2 regions of the Marinomonas sp. ABL3_031 genome follow, and region 2 is predicted to be linked to the other one. Evidence: predicted binding sites of a transcription regulator. Region 2 holds the regulator's gene; the other holds the start of a gene.
The links. The regulator FNR, encoded in region 2, switches genes on or off when oxygen is low (the NO sensors DNR and NnrR bind a similar motif). The targets are predictions, from matches to a motif close to TTGATNTANATCAA.

Region 1 (3,561 bases), on a different contig from region 2:
TTTTTTTTGAGTGCGGTGCAAGTGAGTGACCAAATCGTACAAACTGTCTATGTCCATCAGGGCGGTTGGGCTTAATGTGAGCAAAACGGCACCACAATGTTCTGAGCTGAGTGCGTCTGCTGCAAGTTGGATATAAAGGTCGCTGGCAGTGCTGGCCCATACTGTGGTGACTGGCCCTATGCCACCTCTGCCCGCCATGGTGTGCTCTAGCTTGTGTTGCAATTCTCCTGAAGGATTTAACAGGTCAATGCCTAATTCCATTGCCCTTTGTGCGGCCAATTCACCTGGCCCTGCGCCATTGCCTATGATGAGCAAAGAGCCGTCTTTGACACGTCTGGCATTGGTCATGACGGAAGCGGCGGCGATAAGGTCATTAAGACGACGACCACGTACCGCGCCGGTGCGGCTTAACGCGGCGTCTAAAACTCTTTGATCGGCTCCCAGAGCGTGTTCGGCAACCACAGCAACAGGTTTGCTTCGCCCTGTGGCTCTAAGGCTACTGAGAAAACGAGTCGGTCGGCCAATTTTTTGTAAGAATATCAAGATGGCTTGACTATCAAAGTCCCGTGATAAGTAATCTAAGACTTGAGAAGGCATCACATCAACAGGGGTTCCCATGGCAACCACTTGAGAAAAGCCGATGCCTTGCCACGTAGCCCAATCGACCAAGGCGCTTGCAACTGTGCCTGACTGAGACATAAGCGCCAATTTTCCCTGTAAAGGATGAGTTAGGCCAAGCCAAGCGTATACGCCTTGTTTGGGACGACAAACGCCAAAGCTATTAGGGCCAAGCAAGCGCACATTGTGTTCGCGAAGACAATCGTTTAATTCCTGAGTCGGAGTATTTGTCCAAGACAACATAAGAAGGGAATGTATGCTTGCCTGTCCACACTCGCGAATGATGTCTTGCATGCTTTGCTGTCGATATTCACCCACTAAAACCGCCAAATCAGTTGGTTGCTTTAAACTGGCTAAATTGACGACATGGGGGAAGTCATTGTCATGCTCTGGTAGCACACCGACTAATTGAATAGGACATTGTTTTGGCGCATTACTGAGGGACGAGAGTAGAGCCAGCAGCAAAGGATTGTGCGGATCATCGCCGGTCAAAATTACCATGGATTTTGGGGCAAGAAGCGGTTCTAAGGCGTGCAAGCTCACGTTGATTATTCCTTGCAATACGAATCGTTGTGTAAAGATAACACAAGGGGTTATCTGAAGAATTGTAGACTATGGTAGGGTAGACTGTCTTGGTAAAGGTGTGGCTTGATAAAGGGCAAGCCAATAATAAAAGCTCTGACGCGCTTATCAAACTTTATGACAACAGCCTACATAACCCACTATCTTTGTGACAAACACAACATAGGCGCGGATCATCCAGAATCCCCGCAGCGTCTTGGTGCCATTCAGAATCGTTTGATTAACGGGCAATTGATGGACTTTCTGCGTTGTTTCGAAGCGCAAGCCGCTAGCCGTGAACAACTTTTGGCAACCCATGATGCCGATTATGTCGCTGCCATCTTTTCGCGTTCTCCTGAGCAAGGGCAGGTTGAGTTAGATCCAGATACCTTCATGATGCCACATACCTTAAATGCTTCTCTTTATGCAGCAGGTGCGGTGATTCAAGGCATTGATCTGGTGATGAATAAGCAAGTGGATAATGCTTTCTGCGCGGTTCGACCACCAGGTCATCATGCGGAATTTGATAAAGCCATGGGGTTCTGCTTGTTTAACAACGTTGCGGTGGGAGCAAATTACGCGGTTGCTGAATTGGGTTTAGAACGCGTGGCCATCGTCGATTTTGATGTTCATCATGGCAATGGCACAGAAAACATCTTTCAAAGTGATCAACGCGTTCTCTACGCATCCAGTTATCAGCACCCTTTTTATCCTTATGCAGATCCTGGTGCGTCTCACGATAATATTGTCCATATTCCCTTGGAAGCGGGTTCTAACGGTGAGGTGTTCCGCCAAGCCATTAGTGAGCAATTGTTACCGAGTTTGCAGGCGTTTCGTCCGCAATTGATTTTAATCTCGGCAGGCTTTGATGCGCATAAGGAAGACCCAATGGGGCAATTGCGCTTGGATGAAAGCGATTATGTATGGATTACTGAGCAATTGATGGCAGTGGCAGATGAACACTGTGAAGGGCGCATTGTGTCCGTACTAGAAGGCGGCTACAACCTCGATGCCTTAGGACGTGCCGCCTTTTGTCATATTAAGAGCTTAATGAGGCTCTAATGCCTCATGGTCTAAGTAATTTATAGTTAGTCTAAGTATATTAAGACCACTGGATCGGAACGTGCTCTTGTTCGCCATTGGCGAAGAAGTAGCCTGACTTAGGTGTCACAAATACTGTTTGGCCTTTTTCAAAACAATGCTTATCAAAAGCTTTGTGTGGTAAATCCACTTCCCAGATATCCTCACTGTGCCAATCTAGAGGTGACAACTCTAAGCGCACTTCAGCACCAATCAAATTGATGGCAATGACTTTTAACGGCAAAGAGGCACTTTCTGTCGCCATTGAAGAAACAAAAAACTCATGAGAGCGAAGATAAACTTGCCCTGATTTTTGCGGTGTGCTGGCGGGCAATTGTAAGTTAGCCACGCCATTTTGCCATTGTCCATTTTGGTGTGTGGCTTCAAATACATTGGCGTTGCCTAAGAAATCAAACACAAAACGACTTTTTGGTGAGGCATACAAGTCACCGGGTTGATCTACTTGTTCAATGTGGCCATTGCTCATTACCACAACACGGTCGGATAGCTCCAATGCTTCTTCCTGATCATGGGTGACAAACACACTGGTGAAGCCCAACTCATCATGTAATCCACGTAACCAGCGGCGCAGTTCTTTACGTACTTTGGCATCCAAGGCACCAAAGGGTTCGTCGAGCAGTAGTACTTCGGGTTTGGTGGCAAGCGCACGGGCTAAAGCAATACGTTGTTTTTGTCCGCCAGAAAGCTGTGAAGGATAGCGTTGCGCCAAATGGCCAAGTTGTACCATTTCCAGTAAATGGCTGACACGTTTGCTTATTTCAACACTACTCGGGCGTTTTGACTTAGGTAATACTTGTAGACCAAAGGCGACGTTGTCCGCGACTGTCATATGGCGAAATAACGCGTAGTTTTGGAACACAAAACCAACGCGACGATCACGCACATGCAGATTGGTCACATCCCGTTCGCCAAATTGGATACGGCCTGTGTCAGCGCCTTCTAACCCAGCAATGATGCGCAATAAAGTCGTTTTACCTGAACCAGAAGGTCCAAGCAAACCAATCATTTCGCCTTCCTGAATGTTCAGTGATAAGGGCGATAAGGCCTGAAATGAGCCGAAGTGTTTGGAAATATTGTCAATCAGAATGCTCATTTTGTTACCTGCTGTTGTTTCTCTGACTCATGGTTCAATAACTTTTCTTGGCGCCATTCAATATAAGCTTTGAACAGCAAGGTAATCAGCGCGATTAAGGCTAATAACGAAGCACTGGCGAAAGCCGCTGCCGCTTGGTAATCCTCATATTGCAGTTGTACATGCAAAGGTAAGGTGTTGGTTTCACC
Region 2 (21,470 bases):
GAAGAAAAACCAATCAAGCGTTGCAGAAGTTATTAGATCTTGCCCCCAAACAAACCATTCTTGTTCGTGATGGTAAGGATGTTCCTGTGCGGGTTGAGCAGGTCAAGGTGGGTGATGTACTTAGATTGCGCTCAGGTGATGCCGTGCCTGTTGATGGTAAGGTAGTAGAAGGGCAGTCCTATTTAGATGAAGCCATGCTCACGGGAGAGTCTAATCCAGTTCACAAAGGCATTGGGGATCTAGTTAAGGCAGGTACCATCAATACCAATGGCAGTGTCTTGATTGACGTTGTTAAAACGGGTAAACAAACTCAGCTTGCAAAAACAGTCGACTTGGTGAGTCGCGCGCAAAACTCCAAGCCCCCCATTAGCCAGTTGGCCGATAAAGTGTCAGCGGTTTTTGTGCCAAGTGTTATCATCATCGCCATACTGACCGCGTTAGCATGGTACCACTTTGCAGATGCCCATGATTATTCCTATATGCTAGTAACGGCGGTTTCTGTGCTGATTATTGCTTGCCCATGCGCACTTGGTTTGGCAACGCCAATTTCAACCATGATAGGTGTCGGTAAAGCCGCAGAGGTTGGAGGACTGATTCGTAATGGTGACGCTTTGCAGGTGGCCAGCAAGCTGGATTGTTTAGTATTTGATAAAACCGGTACTCTCACACAAGGAAAACCCAGAGTCATAAAAGCAAACGTGCTAGATGAGCGTGCTCAAATTGGCTTTCTTCATGCCATGATTAACGCCCTTGAAAACAAAGTGAATCACCCTCTGTCTCAGGCGTTACTTGACTATATAGATCAAGAGGGCACTCATCAAAACTTGGGCAAGAATTCACTTGATGGCCTCCTATTAACAGAATATGAGAATTTGCCCGGCTTGGGTGTGCGTGGTCGATATCAAAATACCTGGTATTACCTTGGTAATGACAAGTTGTTGAATCAAATAGGGCTTTCAGTGCCTGCTTCTGTAAATACCATGGAGTCGGGGAGTCATGTTTATCTATTCACAAGAGACACATTGTTAAGCCACTACTTATTGCAAGATCCGCTTCAAGAAAGTGTTCCTAATGCATTGAAAAAACTAAAAAACATGGACATTAAATTGGTAATGCTGACCGGTGATCAAAAAATAAACGCCATGCAGGTTGCCACTCAATTAGCGCTGGATGAATATCATGCGGAATTGATGCCAGAAGATAAACTGGCACGGATTCAATCTCTTCAACGTCAGGGGTATATTGTCGGCATGATAGGTGATGGCATTAATGATGCGCCTGCACTGGCACAAGCAAATGTTGGCTTTGCTATGGGCGAGGGGACTGATGTTGCCATGGAAAGTGCGGACGTCACCTTATTGCATAACAACCTTAACGCTTTGGTAGACGTCATTTCTGTGAGTAAGGCAAGCATTCGCAATATTAAGCAAAACCTTTGGGGAGCGTTTGCCTATAACAGCTTAGGAATACCCATCGCTGCCGGAATGTTATATCCAATCACTGGCTGGTTACTTAGCCCAATTATTGCTGGAATCGCCATGTCTTTATCTTCGGTCACTGTGGTGATGAATGCCAACAGACTCAGACACATCATCAGAAAAGAATTAAAGAGAACATAAAAGAAAAAGCGCATAGTAGGTAAATAGAGGATTTCCTTCTCAATTGCGATGGCGTAATGCATTCCCTACTTGCATCGATTTGCAAGCAGGGAATACAAGACAATACTCGTTTTACAGGTTATCAAGTACTGTAATAAACAATACTTCTCCGTCTAGTGGCGTATCTGCAGTCCAATTTGACGCGCCAACAAGTTTGTTTACTCTCTCAACATTCTCAGGAAGCGTTGTTGCTTGATACTCTCCTATAATGTCTCCATTTTTGAACAGTTGCATCAGCCCATCTGAGGTAATTTGCGCAGTAAAGGTTGCGGTTTCGCCTAATATAAGTGTGTCAGGCACATCAAGGATGTGTTCTACGTTGTCTTTCCAGAAAGAAAACCGCAGTGTATTTCCCGAAAGAACTTGAGTAAGTAATATATTGTTGGTTGCAGGGCCGTCACCATAATCGAAAACCCGTTGCCATGCACCACCACCAAGGTCGTCAAAACGAACGGTTGCTTCGGCAAAAAAGACCAAATTATCCAATAGTGGAATACTGCCATTTTCATCCACAATGATGGAAATCAGTTCACCAATTAAGGGGGTTGTACTGACATTCCCAGTCGATGCAGATGACCCGACTAGTTTATTGGGTCTGTCTTCTCGAACAGGCGTTGTCGCCGCATCAAACTCGCCAATCAAGGCACTATTTTTATACAAAGACATGAGACCGTTGGTGTCAATTTGTGCTCTGTACGTGACTTGCTTGCCTTCTTCAATGCCTTCTAAAACATCAAGCTTATATTCTGTACCATCTTTCAAAAAAGAAAAGCGTAGGGTTGTCGTGTTGTTGACTTGAGAGAGCGTAATATTGTTTGTGGCGTCGTTGTTTCCATAATCGAAAACCCGCTGCCCTGTACCTGAGGCAATATCGTCAAAGCGAACGGTGGCTTCTGCAAAAAATGCTAAGCCTGTCGGGATTGGGTTACTGCCATTTTCATCAATTAAAATAGAGGTGACACCGCCAATTAACGGGGTATCCGCAACCCAATTAGATGATGCAATGAGTTTGTTTGTTCTGTCGACCTCATCAGGCCGTGTTGGTGCTTGTAAATTGCCGATTAACGCACCATTTTTAAACAGTTGTAGTTGTCCGTCTTGTGTGATTTGCGCAATAAAGGTTGCTGATTCGCCTTGCACAATGGTGCCAGGTATATCAAGAAAGTGTTCTACGTTGTCTTTCCAGAAAGAAAATCGCAGCGTATTCCCCGAAACAACTTGGGTAAGTAATATATTGTTGGTTGCAGGGCCGTCACCATAATCGAAAACCCGTTGCCATGCACCACCACCAAGGTTGTCGAAGTGAACGACCGCTTTCGCAAAAAAATCTAAGCCAGTTGGTACTGGTGTATAAGCAGAGTCGGGGTAATCAACATTACCGGTAAACACCAAGCTCGATACTTCACCAATTAGCGGGCTATCTTCCGGCCAATTAGAGTAACCTACTAGTTCAAGGTTTCTGTCAACGTCTAGCGGAACTATCCCTTGTATTGACCCAATAGGAATGCCGTTTTTAGCAACTGACATGAAACCAGTGTCGCTAACGCTAGCTGAAAATAGCGCGGTTTCACCTTCAATGATGGCATTTGGTACATTTAACGTAGCGAAAGTATCGCCATTGTGAATTTCAAACACTAAGGTATTGGTATTCTCAACTTGCCCTAGCAAAATATTGTTCACTGCTGGGCCGTTACCAAAATCAAAAATACGCTGCCAATTTCCGCCATCTAAATCGTCAAAGCGCGCTAAAGCATCGACGTTAAATGCACCATTAATGTTGGGCTGGTCTTTTCGTAAAGGCGTTGCTGCAGCAGAAAGTGACCCAAACCCATCAAAAAAGTCAGATGCCACGCCCACACCAATAGATGAATAGGTTGATGGGACACCAGCATTGTTAACAACGGCAAGCATCCAGTGACCTGGAATCATGATATTGGCATTAGGTAAATCTGCCACTATGGTGGTTGAATCGACGATTGAAAAATTTAGGCTAAGATAACGAGTGTCAGAATTGGTTGAATGCGTCACACCGCCCGAACGAACCGCACCAACACGGCTGATAACCGAGGAATCGTTTACTTCAATCGTTATCTGAGTACCGTTGTCGGCGACTTTGTCAATGGATTGAATGACTGGCAAAGTGGCAAGTGAGCCATTGCTTTCATAAAAAATATCGGGGGTAAAAAACTGCGCATTTAAGTTTTGTAGCGGGCCAGGCGCACCGCCTCCGCCTGAAATGATACGCCCGTCTTCAAGCTGAACAGCCGCTGAATGATAAAGACGAGCAACCTGCTCGGCTTCTAATGTGACAAGCTGATTCGTTTGGGGGATATAACGCAAGGCGTCATATTGCGCATTTGCCAAATCGACGGGGTCACTACCTTGGCCTGCAAAAGCCTGGTCGTAGTCCGTCCCACCGGTTATTACTATTGAGCCGTCTGCGAGAACATTCATGTTAGCCGCTGTGCGACCGTCGGGCATTTGTGCAACTTCGGTATAGGTTGGCGTGGTTGTTGAAAGGTCGACTGACCAAAGACCACCATCAATATCCACCATTAAGACTTTATCAACATCGTACATAATAGATGGATCCATCTTGTGGCTATCAAAAGGCAGGGTGCCAGCGTTCGTTAGGCTTCCTGTGCCGCTGGTATTCATGATGTACACGTCGTTACCATAAGCATCGATAACGACCACATCGCCATTAGAACGCTGGAACGCATGTGGATACCACCAGCCTTCATCCAGTGAGAAAGCGTCGTTTACATCTCCCAAATAGTCTGGAATACCTGCATTTGTTAACTCTCTAAACCCGCTTGATGAGTTCCAAACTTCAGGGATATAGCTACCGTTTTGTGCCAAGTCTCGACCGCCCAACACCAAAATTTCTCCATTAGACAGGGTGACAACGGTAGGGTACCAGCGAGCATACTCCATGGTCTGTGATGAAGCGGTTAAAGAAAATGTCTTTGGATCAAATATTGTCAGTGCGTTGACACCGTCGAGTGCATTACCTGGTCCAGATTTACGCGCATCACCACCAAAAATAAGTACTTTACCGGTTGTAGGATCAAGCGCGACATGAGAACAAAAGATGTCCGTAGGCAATGGATTGGGTAAAGTGAAGTGTATATCATTCTCTGGGTCATACACATCAAAAATGAAAGAGCCGCCTTGCATCCCATATTCATTCGTTCCGAATGACAGTACTTTTCCGTCAGGCAGGGTAAGCATGTGCAATGGAATTAGCGGCCAGCTTTTTAATTCCCCCCACTGTCCATCTCCTTCGGGGTCTAGGGTGGGGCTATTTTGTTGAGATATCGCGATGGATGATACTGTCATTAATGTTAAGAAACATAACGACCTAATGAAACTTTTATGTTTAGTTTTATTTCCTTTCATAAAATCTACTCCTCCATAAATATAAACTTATTTCTATTTATGTAATGATATTGTAAGCATTCCACAGAAAATTTATCAGAAGTGTATTTGAAGTTCAATTTTTAGAACTCATGATCGTAGAATTTAGACAAGTCATCAAAAAGGAAATAAAAGGTATTGAGCATGCTCATAAATCTATTTGGAATACTAATTATCGCTTTCGTTGTTTATTGGTTTTGGCTTGCCAAGAAGTAATGAGCCAATCCCTCGTTCAAGAATTACCTTTAGGTTTTCAAAAAAATTAAGGCGCTATGGATGACAGCATAGTCGCAAACATTCACTCGTTTTAACGCGCTATAAGACAACCAGCGTATTTTGTTTTGCTGTTAATAAGCACAGAGATAAATGCGGAGTAGTTTAAATAGCGCGTGAAACATCAGAAGAGTTAACACTCAGAAGACGGCAGACCAAGTCAGCATAACTTAATAAATCACTTAACTAATTGAAAAGGCTAAAGTACAACCAAAACTGTAAGTTATTTTCCTAATGCCTATTATTTCCGATAATAACATTTATCGGAAATAATAGGTGTGAAATCACGATCATTTAAAGTTCTATTCCTATCTCTTTGTTTGCCAGTTTTCTATTGCTTATACGAATTGCGATTAACAGCTTTCTCTTTATTCGTTGTGATCTAAATTGTTTAATCGAATTATATTCGTATCCTTTTTTATCTGTATCTCGATACATAGCTAAGCAATGTGATTCACTAATGACTAGTTAAATAACCAGGCGTTCAGCTCCATCAGACTGCCAACGGACTTAGTGGGGATAATGTCGCTAGTAAGGTTTGTGGATGTTTGCTTGTTATGATTTAACCAGCATGTGTCAATACCGTATTGGTTGCCTCCTAAAATGTCAGATTCTAATGTGTCTCCTACCATGAGTACTTGATGTTTGGCTGGCTGCCCCATCTTTTCAAAGGCATGATCAAAGATGATCGGACTGGGTTTAGCATGCCCTACTTGTTCTGAAATGATCAGGTGGTCAAAGAAATGCTGCATGTCTGTTCGTTCTAAACGTATGGTTTGCAGCTGGGTAAAGCCGTTCGTCATCATGGCCATTTTGATTCCAGCTTGCTGTAGTTGACTTACCAGTTCTTTAGCACCCGGTAGGGGTTTGCAGATATCTGCCATGGCATGAAGAAAGTTTTGATTTAGTTCGTGCGAGCTGATGCCGAGTCGGTTTGACCATTCATCAAAACGTTCTGTTTGAAGTTCTGTGGCGGTAATAGCGCCGTTTTGGTAGGCCACCCACAATGTTTTGTTGATTTTTTGGTAAGCTTCAAAGTCAGTGTGATCAAAATCGACTTGATGTTGTTTGAACATTTGTTTGAGGCCTGAAAAATTATCGAAATGAAATAAGGTCTCATCGGCATCAAAAATAACCCATCTGTACTTCATAATGGCTGGTTCCTATTACAGTGATGAAAAATGCTCTGGATGCAAAATGGGTGCTAGAGCTAATATTAACGCTTGGCTGTAGACACTTTCTCGCGTTGCAGCTTGGTTGGTAAATAAACCAATAGCACCGCCTTTTTGGCGAATGTTCACTGTGTTAAAGACGTCATCCATGATGGGGCCAAGTTCTTCATTTTGTTGTAATCTTTGATAAATAGCGGTTGGTAAGGGCAGATTTGCGGTGCGGCCAGTATGCAAGTTTCCTCGTTGATCCATAATCGCTACATAAGCAAAGGTTGCAGGCCCTTCTTGAAAGTCATCAACGCCGCCTTCCATAGCGACTGAAAATTGCCTGTTGGAATCAATGGGATGCTGATGGCAGTAGATGGCTCTATTTTGTGCGCCCAATCGTGTTTCTGCTTCTGTTAATGGCTGTTCTGCTACACCAGAGGGTGCCTTCATGCCTTCGCAATGAATAATGTGATTAGGAAAAATCTGTTCAAAAGCCCTTTTTGCTGCACTGACCTTTACTGGATTAGTGGAACCGACTTGTATACGAATAACGGATGACATAACGACACTCTCTTTCTGGATTCCCTGACTATAGTGTGGTGAATCAAATAAAAAAGCCGCAACATGCTGAAGCGGCTTTGTTTGGTATCAATTTGGTTTTAGACTTGCCCCTTTATGATTGGGGTTGGACAGCTTACATCGGCATTTTGCCCTCGGTGGCGTAGCAGGTGATCCATCAAGGTCAAAGCCAGCATGGCTTCAGCAATTGGAGTCGCGCGAATGCCGACACATGGGTCGTGACGGCCTTTGGTGATGACGTCAATTGAGTTGCCATCGCGGTCAATACTCTTGCCAGGCGTAGTGATGCTTGAAGTGGGTTTCAATGCAATGTTGACTAAAATGTCTTGTCCCGATGAGATGCCACCTAAAATGCCGCCCGCGTGATTGCTTAAAAAGCCTTCTGGTGTCATTTCATCTCGGTGTTCACTGCCTTTTTGTTCAACCACGTCAAAACCATCACCGATTTCAACACCTTTTACGGCATTAATGCCCATCATGGCTTTGGCGATGTCGGCATCTAAGCGGTCAAATACAGGCGCACCGAGTCCGGGTATAAGGTTGCGAGCAATGACGGTGATTTTGGCACCTACCGAATCCCCTGCACGACGCAACGCCGTCATGTATTCTTCGAGTTGTGGAATGGCGTCAGGATCTGGGCTGAAAAAGCTGTTGTCGTACACTTGCGATAGATCTTTGGTTTCCAGTTTAATGGGACCAAGTTGTGATAGGAAACCTTGAATTTCGATGCCAAACTGCTGTTTAAGATATTTTTTCGCGATGGCGCCAGCGGCTACTCGCATTGCGGTTTCTCTGGCCGATGAACGACCACCGCCACGGTAGTCACGAAAACCGTATTTCTGGTCGTAAGTGTAGTCCGCGTGGGCTGGGCGGAAAGTGTTGACAATGTTGCCATAATCTTTTGAGCGTTGATCGGTGTTCTCAATCAATAAGCCGATTGGTGTACCTGTTGTTTTGCCCTCAAACACGCCAGACAAAATTTTAACTTCATCAGGTTCACGACGTTGCGTAGTGTGCTTTGATGTGCCTGGTTTTCTCAAATCGAGATCGCGCTGTAGATCGGCTTCATTGATCTCAATACCTGGAGGACAGCCATCGACTATGGCGCCTAAGGCCATCCCATGACTTTCACCAAAAGTAGTGACTTTAAAAAGCGTGCCAAAAGTATTGCCGGACATAAATTAATTCTGCTCGTGTAATAGTTCGTTTAATTGTTCTTTGGTTAAGATAAATACGCCGTTGCCACCTTGCTCTAATTCAACCCACATAAAAGGCGTGTCAGGATAGGCTTCTTGTAGAGCGATTTCCGTGTTGCCAACTTCGTATACAAGAATACCATCATCCTTAAGGTAATGGGCCGCTTGGCCTAGGAATTTGTGAGTAAATTCCAAGCCATCCTCCCCAGAGGTAAGTGCCAATTGTGGCTCATTATGAAATTCTTGCGGTGCTGTATCAAAATCCATTTTGTCTACGTATGGAGGATTGCAAATGATCAATTCATATTGCTTGCCTTGTAAAGCAGCAAACATATCAGAATGAATGCTCTGTACCCTATCTTCTAGGTGATGGCGTTGTATATTTTTCTCAGCAATGTCGAGGGCGGCTTCGCTGATATCTGTTATATCAACCCTAGCATCTTCAAACACCAAGGATGCGGCAATGCCAAGGCAGCCTGAACCAGTGCACATGTCCAAAATGTTAAAGGGGTAATGCATCAACCAAGGTGAGAATTCGCATTCCAACAAAGACAAAATCGGTGATCGAGGAATCAAGGTGTCTTTGCTTACGTAAAATGGTAAGCCCATAAACCATGCCTCCCCCAGCAAGTATGGCAAGGGTTCACGATCATTAATGCGACGATGGACAAGTTTGATTATTTGCTTCTTTTCGTTTTGAGTGAGGGCGCAATCTAGCATGTCACGATCAAAATCTAATGGCAGTTTTAACACCCCCATGACCAATTGAACGGCTTCATCCCAAGGGTTATCTGTACCATGACCATAGAATAAATCGGCATTTTGAAAGCGCGTATAGGTCCAGCGGATAAAGTCTTTAATGTTAGATAAATCGCGAATGGCGGATTGTCTGCTGTTCATTAAGGTCTTGTTTACTCTTTAAATGATTTCGTGAGCGCACAGTATAACGATTATTGTTTGTTGTCTCCATGACTCTTCACAAGTTGCGTCATATCAAGCTGCAATTGATTAAGTTGCTGTTGCATTTTCTGCGCTTGTTGAATTTGATGGTCTCGCTGCTGAAGTTGTTTCTGAATGCTGTTAAGTTGTTCTGATTTTTCCTTTAATTGGTTTGTCAGCATCACAATATGATGGTCTTGTTTGGCTAAATTCAGTTCCTGTTGTGCATTATTGAGTCTTAAGTACTCATAATGCTGCTGTTTTTCTTCAATTTGATGCTTTAGTGTTTGATTATATTCCATGACTTCTTTCAGTCGCTGTTCGCTGTACATGAGTTTGTTTTCAAGCTGCTCTATGCCATTTCTTTGCTCAGTGAAGGCTTCTTTAAGTCGGGCGTTCTCTTCTTCTACCTTGACCACTTGCTGCATTAACGAAAGATGTTTTGAATCGATGGATTCGCGTTTCATCTTATGCGCTTCGTCCAAGCTATGTTGTTTTTCTGCTAAGAGTTGATTGAGTTGTTTTGCGCTATTACGCATAAATTGCTCAAAAGGTGATTTAAGAATATCACTGAGATCCTGTATGTCTGCTTTCTGTTGTTCCTCAAACATTTCGTGCCATTCGTTCATGGCTTTCAACAATGTGGTGTTAGAGCACTTTCTACCGTCTAAACGAAGAAAGTAATCGGCTAAGCGAGGTATGTTTGGATACTGTTTTTGTTCAATCAACTGCCAACAGGCCTGGTGTATTTCTTCGGGTGAGATATTGGGTTTTTTGGCCATGATAGAACCTAGCTTACACTTAAGATAAATAACGTAATAATTATATCATATTTATCTTAATAAGATGGAACGGCATACCAATTCATTGCAAGAATAGAAAATCGCTTACATAGTTTGACTTAAAGCTTATGGGATAGGCATAAAAAAAGCGCTCAATGGCGCTTTTGAAAGATAGGCTTTTAAGCCGCTACTGTATGTTCGCTTGTTTGAACGCTTGCAAAGCAAACTCTACACCTAATTCTTTAGCCAGTTCTTTAAGTGGCTCTTCTTTTGGCTCAAACAAGATGGGCTTAGCCTCAGGAAAACGCATCTCTAAAAGTTGATTGATGCTGGCCAACCCATCGATCAAACCAATTCTCTCAGCCTGCGAGCCGGTAAAGACCATACCGGAAAAAACATCGTCGGTTATGTGCAACTTATCGCCCCGCCCTGCTTTTACAGCGCGAATAAATTGCTGGTGAGTTTCGTTCAGCACAGATTGCCACTTTTGTTTCGCTTCATCCGTCATTGGGGTAAAGGGGTCAAGAAAGGCTTTGTTGCGACCTGCAGTAAAGACTCTGCGCTCTACGCCGATTTTGTCAAGTAATTCACTCGCTTCAAAGCCCGCTGAAATCACTCCGATTGATCCCACTAGACTGGCTTGGTTAGCATAAATTTCATCCGCCGCTGAGGCAATGTAATAGCCGCCTGAAGCCGCCATGTCACCTACCACCACTATGACAGGGATATCAGGGTACACAGCTTGTTTGTTACGAATGGCATCATAAATGATGCCTGAATGCACTGGGCTGCCTCCAGGGCTGTTTAGTTCTATCACTACACCTTGTAATTGCGGTGTACGAAACGCTTGGTCTAATAGAGACACCATTTCTGTTGACTCAATGTCCGATTCAGCACCAATGACACCTTGCATAGGAACAATGGCAACCGTATTTCCCTGTATGCCAATGTCATCCATATTGATACGAGAAAACCAAGTCACTAAGATGCTAACCAAAATTCCTAAACTGACAAAGCGAAAGAATATTTTCCAACGTCTTGCACGACGCTTTTCCGCAACATTTTCGGCCAGAGTTTCTTTCAGTAGAGTCCAAATTTCTTGGTTAGGGTTTATGTCTTGTGAAGATTCCATATCCAAAGGATTTCGCTTCGCGTTTTGTGCCGCCAGTTTATCCTCTTCTTCCGTCCAGCTCATTGATCGTCAACCTTAAATGTTTGTTATTTGGATGTCTGAAAGTGTAACATAGCGCAAATTTTGATAATAAGGATTCCCTATGAACAAAGCTTATACGCTTGAAGAATTAACCCTAGATCAAACTGTTGAACTGGTCAAAAAGGTTACTCAAGAAGACGTTAACCTGTTTGCGCAAGTTACTGGTGATACGAATCCGGTCCACCTGGATGCTGAATATGCCGCAACCACATCCTTTGGCCAACCCATTGCTCATGGCATGCTAACCGCTGGTTTCATTTCAGCAGCCATAGGCACACAGCTTCCAGGGCCTGGCTGCATTTATCTTGAGCAAAGCTTAAAGTTCCGCGCCCCAGTACTCATTGGACAAGAAGTTGTCACTAAGGTCACCGTGATTGATATCAATGAACGTCGCCGCCGCGTTACCCTTAAGACAGTATGCGAATGCGAAGGCAAAGTGGTTGTGTCAGGTGAAGCGACTATTATGATGCCTGCTTAATCATGCTTGGCAGCAGAAAAAAGGGGGGCTAGTTAACTAGCCCCCCTTTTTATAAGGTGTTTTTAATTCGTAACGTCAGCTATCTATTAGCTCCAGAGCAAATATAAGCCAGCCACAAGATAAACCAGGCTTACTAAGCGAACCAACAAATTAAAAAGCAAATTAATCAAAATGCCTTTAACGTAATCGGTACTGATTTGCCATCCTGCTAATACAGAGTTAAATGCCGCCATAATCAAGACTAGACTGGAGAACACTTTAAACCACATAGGTGCAAGTAATGCAGACAAATCAGCCAAACCTGTCGGCTGATGATTAACCAATAAAATGACACTAACAATAGCCCAGATGCAGATCAAAGCATTTGCTATGCGCTGAAAAAGCCATTCTTTTGTTCCGCTTCTTGCTTTGTCCGCAGCACTTATAGCCATACCCAAACTCCTGATAAAATGCTTAATAGAATACCAAGGCCGATCGCAACTCGGGCGATCATTAACCCACTTTCAAGCTCTTCAAAATGACCAAAGTCTTGAATAATGTGCTTCAGCGTTGCCATTATGTAGTAGCCAAACGCCGTCAATAAACCCCATACAATAAACTGACCAATAAAGTTTTCAGTAATAAACCCAAAGACAGCATCAAAATTATCATTTGATTGTAGAGAGAAATAGCCAGCAGCCAAGGTCATCCCCAAGCCCACCCAAATGATGACGGCTGAAATACGATGCAAAATAGAGGCTATTGCCGTAATGGGCAGACGTATGGTCTTTATGTCTAAGTTGACCGGTCGAGTTTTGCTCATTATTGAGCTCCTTTATCAATCAATACGCAGTTGGATACTTTGTTTCATGTCGACTTAAGGGTGGCAAATTTACGCTACACAAAGCCACACTAAGTAATGACATTGAAAAAACGTCCATATTCTAATACAAACTGACGCAGAACATGAGTGCTAAATGCATAGTATTGACCGAATTTAGCAATAATGCTCGGAATAGACGGCAAAAATGCCTACTAGAATGGAATAATCATCTTTATTTGGAAAGTTGAGTGCGCACCTTTGCGCGCCCAATATGACTTTACGCTGACAAATTAAGAATTGATGCTCATCACAATGCGCCCGGTAATCTCACCTTTTTCCATATCAGAAAAGATGTCATTTATGTCTTCCAAACGTTTTTCTTTTATGATGGCTTTCACCTTACCTCGGGCGGCAAATTCAAGACATTCTTCAAGGTCTTTGCGGGTCCCGACAATAGAGCCAACCACGCTGACGCCATTGAGGACAGTGTTGAATATGGGTAATGGCATTTCCTCTGGTGGCAATCCTACCAGAACGCACTTACCTCCACGTCTTACCACATCGTAACTTTGTCTAAAGCCCACTTTGCTCACGGCGGTACAAATACTGCCATGAACACCTCCTGTTAATTCATTAATTTCAACAACGACATTGTCGATTTTGAAGTCGTAAAATTTTTCTGCTCCCAACTTTTCTGCTAATTGTCGCTTGGCATCTCCCGTGTCGACCGCAACCACCCTAAATCCCATAGCTACAGCGTATTGAATGGCTAAATGCCCTAAGCCACCAATACCGAATATAGCAATCCAGTCACCGGGCTTGGCCTGCGATAGTTTTAATGCCTTATAGGTGGTTACTCCCGCGCAAAATAATGGCGCAGCTTCAAGATAGCTCAAACCGTCGGGAATCTTCACAACGTAATCGGCATGAGCAGCACAGTACTCGGCATAACTGCCGGCCACGGAATAGCCTGCATTTTGCTGTGACAAGCATAGGTTTTCATCTCCTGCTAAGCAGTATTCGCAATGACCACAAGCACTGTATAGCCAAGGAATACCAACACGATCACCTATGTTAAGATGTGTGACGCTGGCACCTAGTTCAACAATTTCACCAACGCCTTCGTGCCCTGGAATCAAAGGCAGTGTCGGCTTAACGGGCCAATCTCCATGACAAGCATGAAGATCTGTGTGGCATACCCCACAGGCATGGACTTTCACCAGCACTTGATGTGATTGAATCTCTGGTTTGGCTAATGTTTCAATGCTTAAATTGTCACCAAATTGATTTGCAACTGCCGCTTTCATCATCTTTCTCCTAAAAGTGATATCGACCATTAAGATTGTAGGCGATTAAAAAGACAATAAGTGCGACATAGATCAATATTTGATCAAGTATTGACAAGCTCAAATCATGCACAGAGTGCAAATTTTGAGCATCTTTACCAAATTACTGTGCTTTTTTGATTAACAGGCATATATTGAAAGTCTTGTTACTTTTGTAGGTGTGGGATGAAAACACAATTACTCATTATATTGGCTGTTCTGCTCTCGTCATTATTGACGGTGTCTCAGCGTGCTAATGCCAATGAAGTGAGTCAATTGCGTTGGATAGAGCCTACCATGGAACACGCTTTTACCGAGACCAACGTCGCTGATCAGGACATTAGCTCTGACAAAGACATAGGCATAAATCAAAATTTCTTGCCATCAACATACGTAAGAAAGATTAATCTCTACAATAGTCTGCAAGATTTACCTCCCCATCCTTACTTAACTCTAACCGAAGCCAGAGCACCGCCTAGCCATAGTCTCATCTAATTATTTTTATCTCTAATTGTATCGAGGAGCATGGCTATGAAAACCCTAACTTATGTATCTACAAAAGACGTAAATGAACTAACTTGGCCTGTAATGGCGGATAATACCAATCTGTACTCACCCGCTCTTACCGTATTTACGGATTTTACAACGGGTGGACCAAGAGTTATTGAATCTAATGTAAGAGCAGACGAACTGGTAAAATTAATGCGTAAAGAGCATGTACGTATGAAATTGGTGGTTGACGCTGACAATCATTTTATTGGTGTAATCAGTTTGGAGGATCTTTCTGAGGACATTTTCATTAAACAAGTCGCCGACGGTTACCAGCGCTCGGAATTATTGGTTGCCGATCTAATGCGCCCAAAGGAAAACTTACTGGCCTTGTCATATAAATCACTGGCGAACTCAGATATTGAATCCTTGTTGTTTAGTCAGCGTAATAATCAGTATCAACACTTATTGGTTATTGACGAAGCGAGCAAATCCATTCGAGGCTTAGTGTCTTCAAACGATGTGGCAAGGGAGTTGCGCTTGGATATCGACGTGTCATTCTCTAACTTTCAACAAATCTATAACATTGCCGTACAAGGTAATAAGAGTGATCAAAAACTCAGAGTGGCCTAATGGTTTGCACATGAAATAGGGGCGTTAAGCCCCCTTTTTTTCTATCCAATAATAATAGATGTCCTCGTGTTCTTCTTGCTGAACCAATTTGTGACCTAAAAATTGGCAGAACTTTGGAATGTCACGTGTGGTCGATGGGTCAGTTGCTATGACCTTCAGTATTTCTTTATCTGCTATTTTACGCATTTCCCCATGTAGCATCATCACGGGCTCAGGGCAAAGAAGTCCACTCGCATCAAGTAGAGCTTGGTGTTCCATTCAAAACCTCTTTTCATTTTTTACTAATTTTCTATTTGTGTTAACCAATCCAGTGTTACTTTAGTCAATTCGGCAATGACATCTTGTTGGCTGCGTTGGTATTTTTTTAACAATTTAAAATCATGGTCCGCGCCTTCGATCCAATGCATTTGTATCATGCTATTGAGTGTTTGTTGATTCACCCAAGCATAATTACCAAGTCCATCTCGTGTGCCTTGGATGATTAGGCAAGGTTTGGTTAGTCTCTCTAAAAAGGATAAACGATTTTTCTCAGGTTTACCTTGTGGGTAAAAGGGAAAGCCGTAACAAATAACGCCTTTTACATTGGGCAATTCAGTTAGCTGCGTTGCTACCCTACTCCCCATGGACTTACCTGCCAACACGCAATCACTACTGTTTTTAATATGTGCTTCTAATTCAGTCACCAAGGTCGGAAATCTTGGTGGTGGTCGTTTAATTGCATTGCTTTCCTGGATTTTCATATAGTCAAAGGTCATAGGCTCCACGGAGCATGTCAATTCCGCCTTTAACCCCATTCTTAATTGTTTGAGAAAATCGCTTTGGTGGCCCGCCCCTGCGCCATGGGTTAATACAAGTTTGGTTATCATAGAATGCCATAAAAGGTTCAATTATAAGGGGTTAATTCATTTCGGTCTAAGTCTATTGATCTAGGTCAGCTAACTGACTTTAAGCTAAGAGTACACTTGCTATTAGAAATTTTAATAGGAGCAAGTAATGATTTGGGATGATGCTCTAATCGCTAAGTATGACCTATCAGGGCCGCGATATACTTCCTATCCTACCGCGCCGCAATTTGACGCAAACATTGATAAAGTCGCTTTAATTACCAATATGATGGCGCCTTCTTGCGCCCCATTGAGTTTATATTTTCACATCCCTTTTTGTGCAAACCTTTGCTACTACTGTGCTTGTAATAAAATAGTCACCAAGCAATATGATAAAGGCTCTGATTATGTTGAGCTGTTGGGTGAAGAAATGCGCTTGAGAAGTCTGATGCTTGATAATCGTCGTGAAGTAACACAATTGCACTTTGGTGGCGGAACCCCTACCTTTTTGAACGCTCAACATTTTCGTACCTTATTTGCTCACATGCACGATAATTTTAATGTGCAGCAAGATGGGGGTCAGGATTTTAGCATTGAAATTGACCCTAGAGAAATCGATGGCGATAAGCTTACGGAATTAGTATCACTTGGTATTAATCGTATTAGTCTAGGTGTGCAAGATTTCGATCCCAAAGTACAACAGAGTATACATCGGGTTCAGTCTTATAATTTGGTCAAGGTATTAGTTAACAAGGCCCGTGAACTGGGTATTCAATCCATTAATTTTGATCTTATTTATGGTTTACCTTTTCAGTCCGTGTCTGGTTTTCAGAAAACATTAGATCATGTGATTAGATTATCACCTGATCGAATATCCTTGTTTAACTATGCGCATTTGCCTAATCGTTTTCGCTCTCAAAAACGTTTGCCAGAAGCACATTTGCCTCCCGCCAAAGAAAAACTGGCTATACTCAAGATGAGCATCAATTACTTGGTAGACGCAGGTTATGAATACATAGGCATGGATCATTTTGCCAAACCACAAGATGAACTCGCTAAAGCTCGTGATAGCGGATTGTTACATCGTAATTTTCAAGGCTACACAACGCACTCTGGTACAGATTTACTCGCCTTTGGTGTTTCTGGTATCAGCAGCATCAATGGAACTTACATGCAAAACCAATTGGAATTGAATGCCTATAAAAAAAGTATCGAAAACGGACAATTGGCCATCGCAAAGGGATATATCAGTAATAAGGATGATCGTATTCGTCATGATGTTATCATGACCTTACTGTCCCACTTTCAACTGAATTTTGACTTAATTGAGAAAAAACATAACATTAAATTTGTCGAATATTTCTCTGATGAGCTGGCAAGATTAGAACCCATTCTCGCAGATAATATGGTGCAATACTTTTCATCTCAAGGCAGAAATGGGATAAAAGTGACCGAACGAGGCAGATTGCTAATACGTTGTGTTTGTATGGTGTTCGATAAATATCTTAATGGTGCAATACAGTATTCAAAAGTTATCTAGATTCGTATCAGGGAGAACCAACAATGGCTATAACACACGCTCAGCCTAGATTCAGCAGTAAGCTTACTTCACAATGTCAGAATTGCAGTCTAAACGCATTATGCCTTCCTATTGCATTAGCTGATGAAGACATTAACCGACTTGATCAAATTATTGAACGTAAGCGTCCGCTTAAAAAAGGTGAATTTTTATTCCGTCAGGGAGATGCCTTTGACTCACTCTTTGCCGTTCGCTCAGGCACATTAAAAACGTACAAAATCACCTCTTTTGGCGAAGAGCAGATTACGGGTTTTTACTGCCCCAGTGAATTGTTGGGGTTAAGTGGTATTGACTCAAACAGTTACCCTGTGTCTGCAAAAGCATTAGAAACAACGACCGTATGTGAAATTCCGTTTGCGCATCTTGAAGAATTATCCAATCAAATTCCTTCATTAAAGCATCAAATTTTTCGCCTGATGAGCCGAAAAATTTCAGATGATCAACACATGATGGTGTTATTAGGTAAAAAGAATGCCGATGAAAAAGTCGCCTCTTTTTTATTGAATTTGTCTAATAGGTTTAAAAAGCGTGGCTATTCTGCGTCTGCATTTCGTCTGTCAATGTCTAGAGGCGAGATGGGCAATTATCTTGGTCTAGCGGTTGAGACAGTAAGCCGTGTCATGACACGCTTCCAGAAAAATGAATTGATCCATGTTGATGGTAAAGAAATTCAGATCGTTAATTTCGAAGCGATGCAAAAACTCATTGGCGTAGCGCCTGATTGTGATAAAATTGCACACTTTTGAATAATACAGAGGCAATTTTCGAGATGCTTTACGATGATTTTTACGTTAAATCTCTCATTCGAACCGTAGAAGACTGGCCAAAGGAAGGTATTAGTTTTCGTGATATCACCCCTATTTTCAGTGATCCTAAAGGCATGAGAATGGTTGTGGATGCGTATATTCATCGCTACATTGATTCTGATATCACCCATATAGCTTGCATTGACGCTCGCGGCTTCTTAATTGCTGCGGTGTTAGCTTATGAGTTACAAAAGCCTCTTATTCTGGTTCGTAAAAAAGGCAAATTACCAGGCAAGACCATTTCTCAAAAATACGCATTGGAATACGGTGAAGCTGAATTGGAAATTCAGCAAGGCTCGGTTAATTCTGGTGATCAAGTGCTATTGTTTGATGATTTGATAGCGACTGGTGGAACCCTATTTGCTGCTATCAAGCTTTTAACAGCTCAAGGTGCCAATATTAAAGAAGTGGCAGCCATTATAGATTTGCCGGATTTAGGCGGCAGTCAGAAATTGCGTGATACACAAGTTCCAGTGTTCAGCTTGTGCGCTTTTGATGGTGAATAAGATTTAAGTCTTATTTTCGATGAATTGAGCAGTATAAAAAAGTGGCTAACAGCCACTTTTTTATACTTAAACGATTATACTAGATTAAAATTCTACTTCAGCACCAACAGCAAAACCTTTATTTGCTTCTTCACGACTATTGTCTTCAAAAACAATAACGGTATTACCGTAGCGTACAAAAGCGCGCGCATTTCTCATGGTCATGTATTCTAATCGAAACTCATAAGTATACATGTGATCTAGATTCGTAAATGACAGCACTTCCGGCGCATAATAACCGGATCCATAGATAGCAACGCGATTGGCTGATTGCAACGTATAGCGGTACCAACCGCCAAGAGCTACCGCCGTATAAATATCGTCGTCGTCAGCCGTTCTGTCCGCATTAACGGCGTAAACTCGCGTGCCAATACTCACTTGCAGAGGACCATTACCACCCTCGGAATCTTGAACATTGAACCCCAAGTACCCTGCCGTAATATCTTCATCTTTATCATAGGAAACCCCGGCTCCAATACCAAAGGTACCCATATCCAAATTCACATCACCTTGAACCGTATCATTTGTTAAATGAACGGAAGCTGTCGAAGCAGCAGAGGCAATGGATGAGCCTAATAGACCTAGCGTTAGGAAAAGGGCTTTAAGGTTTAAATTCATTTCGCAAATCCTATAGTGAAATAATATTAAGTCGATCAAAAGCTGAGGGAGATTGCTTCAGCTCTTTAAAATTAAACAATTCTGTGTCTGCTAAGTGGGATGGTACAACATTTTGCATGGCAGTAAACATGGTATCAGTACGACCGGGGTACTCTCTCTCCCAATTTTGTAACATGTCTTTTACTACCTGTCTTTGTAAGTTTTCCTGTGAACCACACAAATTACAAGGAATGATAGGGAATTTTTTTAACTCAGCAAAGGCTTCTATGTCTTTTTCTTTACAATAAGCAAGAGGACGAATTACCAGGTGTTTGCCGTCGTCACTTAGCAATTTGGGGGGCATAGATTTTAATTTACCACCAAAAAACATATTCAAAAATAAGGTTTCTAAAATGTCATCACGATGATGACCAAGGGCAATTTTTGTCGCACCTATCTCTTCAGCGAAACCATACAAAGAACCACGACGTAAGCGTGAACATAAGCCGCAGGTTGTTTTACCCTCGGGCACAACCTCTTTAACGATACTATAGGTATCACGCTCTAAAATATGAAAATCCACACCCGTTTCTTCCAAATAAGCAGGTAAAATATGCTCTGGAAAGCCTGGTTGTTTTTGATCAAGGTTGACTGCAACAATTGAAAAATCAATAGGTGCACTGGCTTGAAGATTACGTAAAATCTCAAGCATAGTATAAGAGTCTTTGCCGCCAGATAAACACACCATGACCTTATCGCCTTCTTCAATCATATTGAAATCTGCGATGGCTTGGCCGGTCAATCTTCTAAGGCGTTTTTGAAGCTTATTCAGCTCCAATTTTTCTTTGGGACGATTTGATAGATCCATCATTCACACACTAAAAACAAAACATGTTTATTTTACTATAAGCCCATAAACATCGCATTAAAAATGCAACTCCAGAGTAAAATGTGCATAAAAATTCATGATTTATAAGTCAATTAACATAGCTTTAAATTTGATTAACAAATAAAAGCCTTTGTTGACAGGCCTTGCAGCGATATTCCGTTCCGCGCACGACCTTATTATGGCGACGGGCGGTAAATTCATGCTGTTGACACTGACAGGCGTATAAAAATCGTGTTTTAGGGGCTGGTACGTCAAAGTCATGTGTTCTATCCGGGGAGAGCCCAAAGACTTTTCTCATTACAGCTTGCCACTCTTTACCATGTGGACGAACATCAGAACCGTATATTTGATACACAATAATATGAGCCACCTCATGTGGCACAACTGTGCGAAGAAATTTTTCTGGTGACTGTCGATACATAAAGGCGTTAAAACGCATCTCGTTTTTTTGTAAATGAGCTGTGCCGGCAGCCTTGCCTCTTTGCTTTAGGTTACAAGAAGCACGCAAAAAAGTATGGCCAAAAAAAGCATCGGCACACTGAAAACAGTGTTCAACCGATGCTTCTAGTAAGGCTTGTTCATTTAGTGAGGTTGTGTTTTTTTGATGAGTCATTGCAATACTGATGTCGACTGGTCTTGATGTAATAATACCAAGAGTGATTCGGCAAAGTGATTAACCTCCTCAAGAGAAATCCCTACTAGACGACTTAATGAAGCCGCGTTTTTAGGTTTATGTTGGCATATCTTACGCAATTGCACATCTGATAAGGGCACGCATTTGCGATGCCGCCAAGCAGATATCTTATGCCAAGCTAGGTGCTCATGAGACAATTCTAATTCGTTTAATCTTGGGTAGTAGAAATCATTAGCAATAATAAGCTGTGCTTCACCTTTTAGCACTTGTCGTGCCTTTTCAGTTAGACGAACAAAAAACACCTGAGTATTTTCCAACTGAATGTATTCAAATGCCAAAAGATGGCGAATTACTGATTTCCATTGGACTTCAGACAATTCTTTTCCTTGACCAAATAAAGACAGCTTTTCCGCCTGAATTTCTTTTGTGACTTTGACTCGCTTGCCCAATAACACCTGAATCAAAGTAGAAAACGCTTGTGTTCCACGAGTGTGATAAATAAGTGACAGTAGTTTCTGCGCTGCTATCGTCACATTGTGTTCTTTTTGTTTGGCTTTACAACGATCACAATGGCCGCATTCTTCTATTTCTTCATCAAAATAAGCTAATAAACTTTGTTTGCGACAGTGGCGACTTTCAATAATGGCAA

Region 1: a site for FNR is predicted at 1,267-1,280, ahead of ACXAH2_RS06085 (histone deacetylase family protein). Genes of this name have one in related genera too.

The regions. Positions count from the first base shown of each region.
Region 1 covers NZ_JBSWYU010000004.1:1,549-5,109, forward strand. Annotated here, with positions in the region: gene ACXAH2_RS06080 (bifunctional acetate--CoA ligase family protein/GNAT family N-acetyltransferase) at 1-1,161, opposite strand, end outside; gene ACXAH2_RS06085 (histone deacetylase family protein) at 1,318-2,241, shown strand; gene ACXAH2_RS06090 (sulfate/molybdate ABC transporter ATP-binding protein) at 2,282-3,373, opposite strand; gene cysW (sulfate ABC transporter permease subunit CysW) at 3,370-3,561, opposite strand, start outside.
Region 2 covers NZ_JBSWYU010000012.1:17,168-38,637, forward strand. Annotated here, with positions in the region: gene ACXAH2_RS13215 (heavy metal translocating P-type ATPase) at 1-1,619, shown strand, start outside; gene ACXAH2_RS13220 (galactose oxidase-like domain-containing protein) at 1,731-5,060, opposite strand; gene yjjG (pyrimidine 5'-nucleotidase) at 5,816-6,502, opposite strand; gene yjjX (inosine/xanthosine triphosphatase) at 6,518-7,072, opposite strand; gene aroC (chorismate synthase) at 7,171-8,268, opposite strand; gene prmB (50S ribosomal protein L3 N(5)-glutamine methyltransferase) at 8,272-9,186, opposite strand; gene ACXAH2_RS13245 (DNA-binding protein) at 9,237-10,007, opposite strand; gene sppA (signal peptide peptidase SppA) at 10,195-11,202, opposite strand; gene ACXAH2_RS13255 (MaoC family dehydratase) at 11,282-11,698, shown strand; gene sdhD (succinate dehydrogenase, hydrophobic membrane anchor protein) at 11,785-12,129, opposite strand; gene sdhC (succinate dehydrogenase, cytochrome b556 subunit) at 12,120-12,500, opposite strand; gene adhP (alcohol dehydrogenase AdhP) at 12,791-13,807, opposite strand; gene ACXAH2_RS13275 (hypothetical protein) at 14,012-14,320, shown strand; gene ACXAH2_RS13280 (CBS domain-containing protein) at 14,357-14,947, shown strand; gene tusA (sulfurtransferase TusA) at 14,972-15,205, opposite strand; gene ACXAH2_RS13290 (alpha/beta family hydrolase) at 15,229-15,813, opposite strand; gene hemN (oxygen-independent coproporphyrinogen III oxidase) at 15,941-17,311, shown strand; gene fnr (fumarate/nitrate reduction transcriptional regulator Fnr) at 17,335-18,096, shown strand; gene ACXAH2_RS13305 (adenine phosphoribosyltransferase) at 18,120-18,662, shown strand; gene ACXAH2_RS13310 (YfaZ family outer membrane protein) at 18,747-19,319, opposite strand; gene ttcA (tRNA 2-thiocytidine(32) synthetase TtcA) at 19,330-20,169, opposite strand; gene ACXAH2_RS13320 (SprT family zinc-dependent metalloprotease) at 20,291-20,800, opposite strand; gene ACXAH2_RS13325 (RecQ family ATP-dependent DNA helicase) at 20,797-21,470, opposite strand, start outside.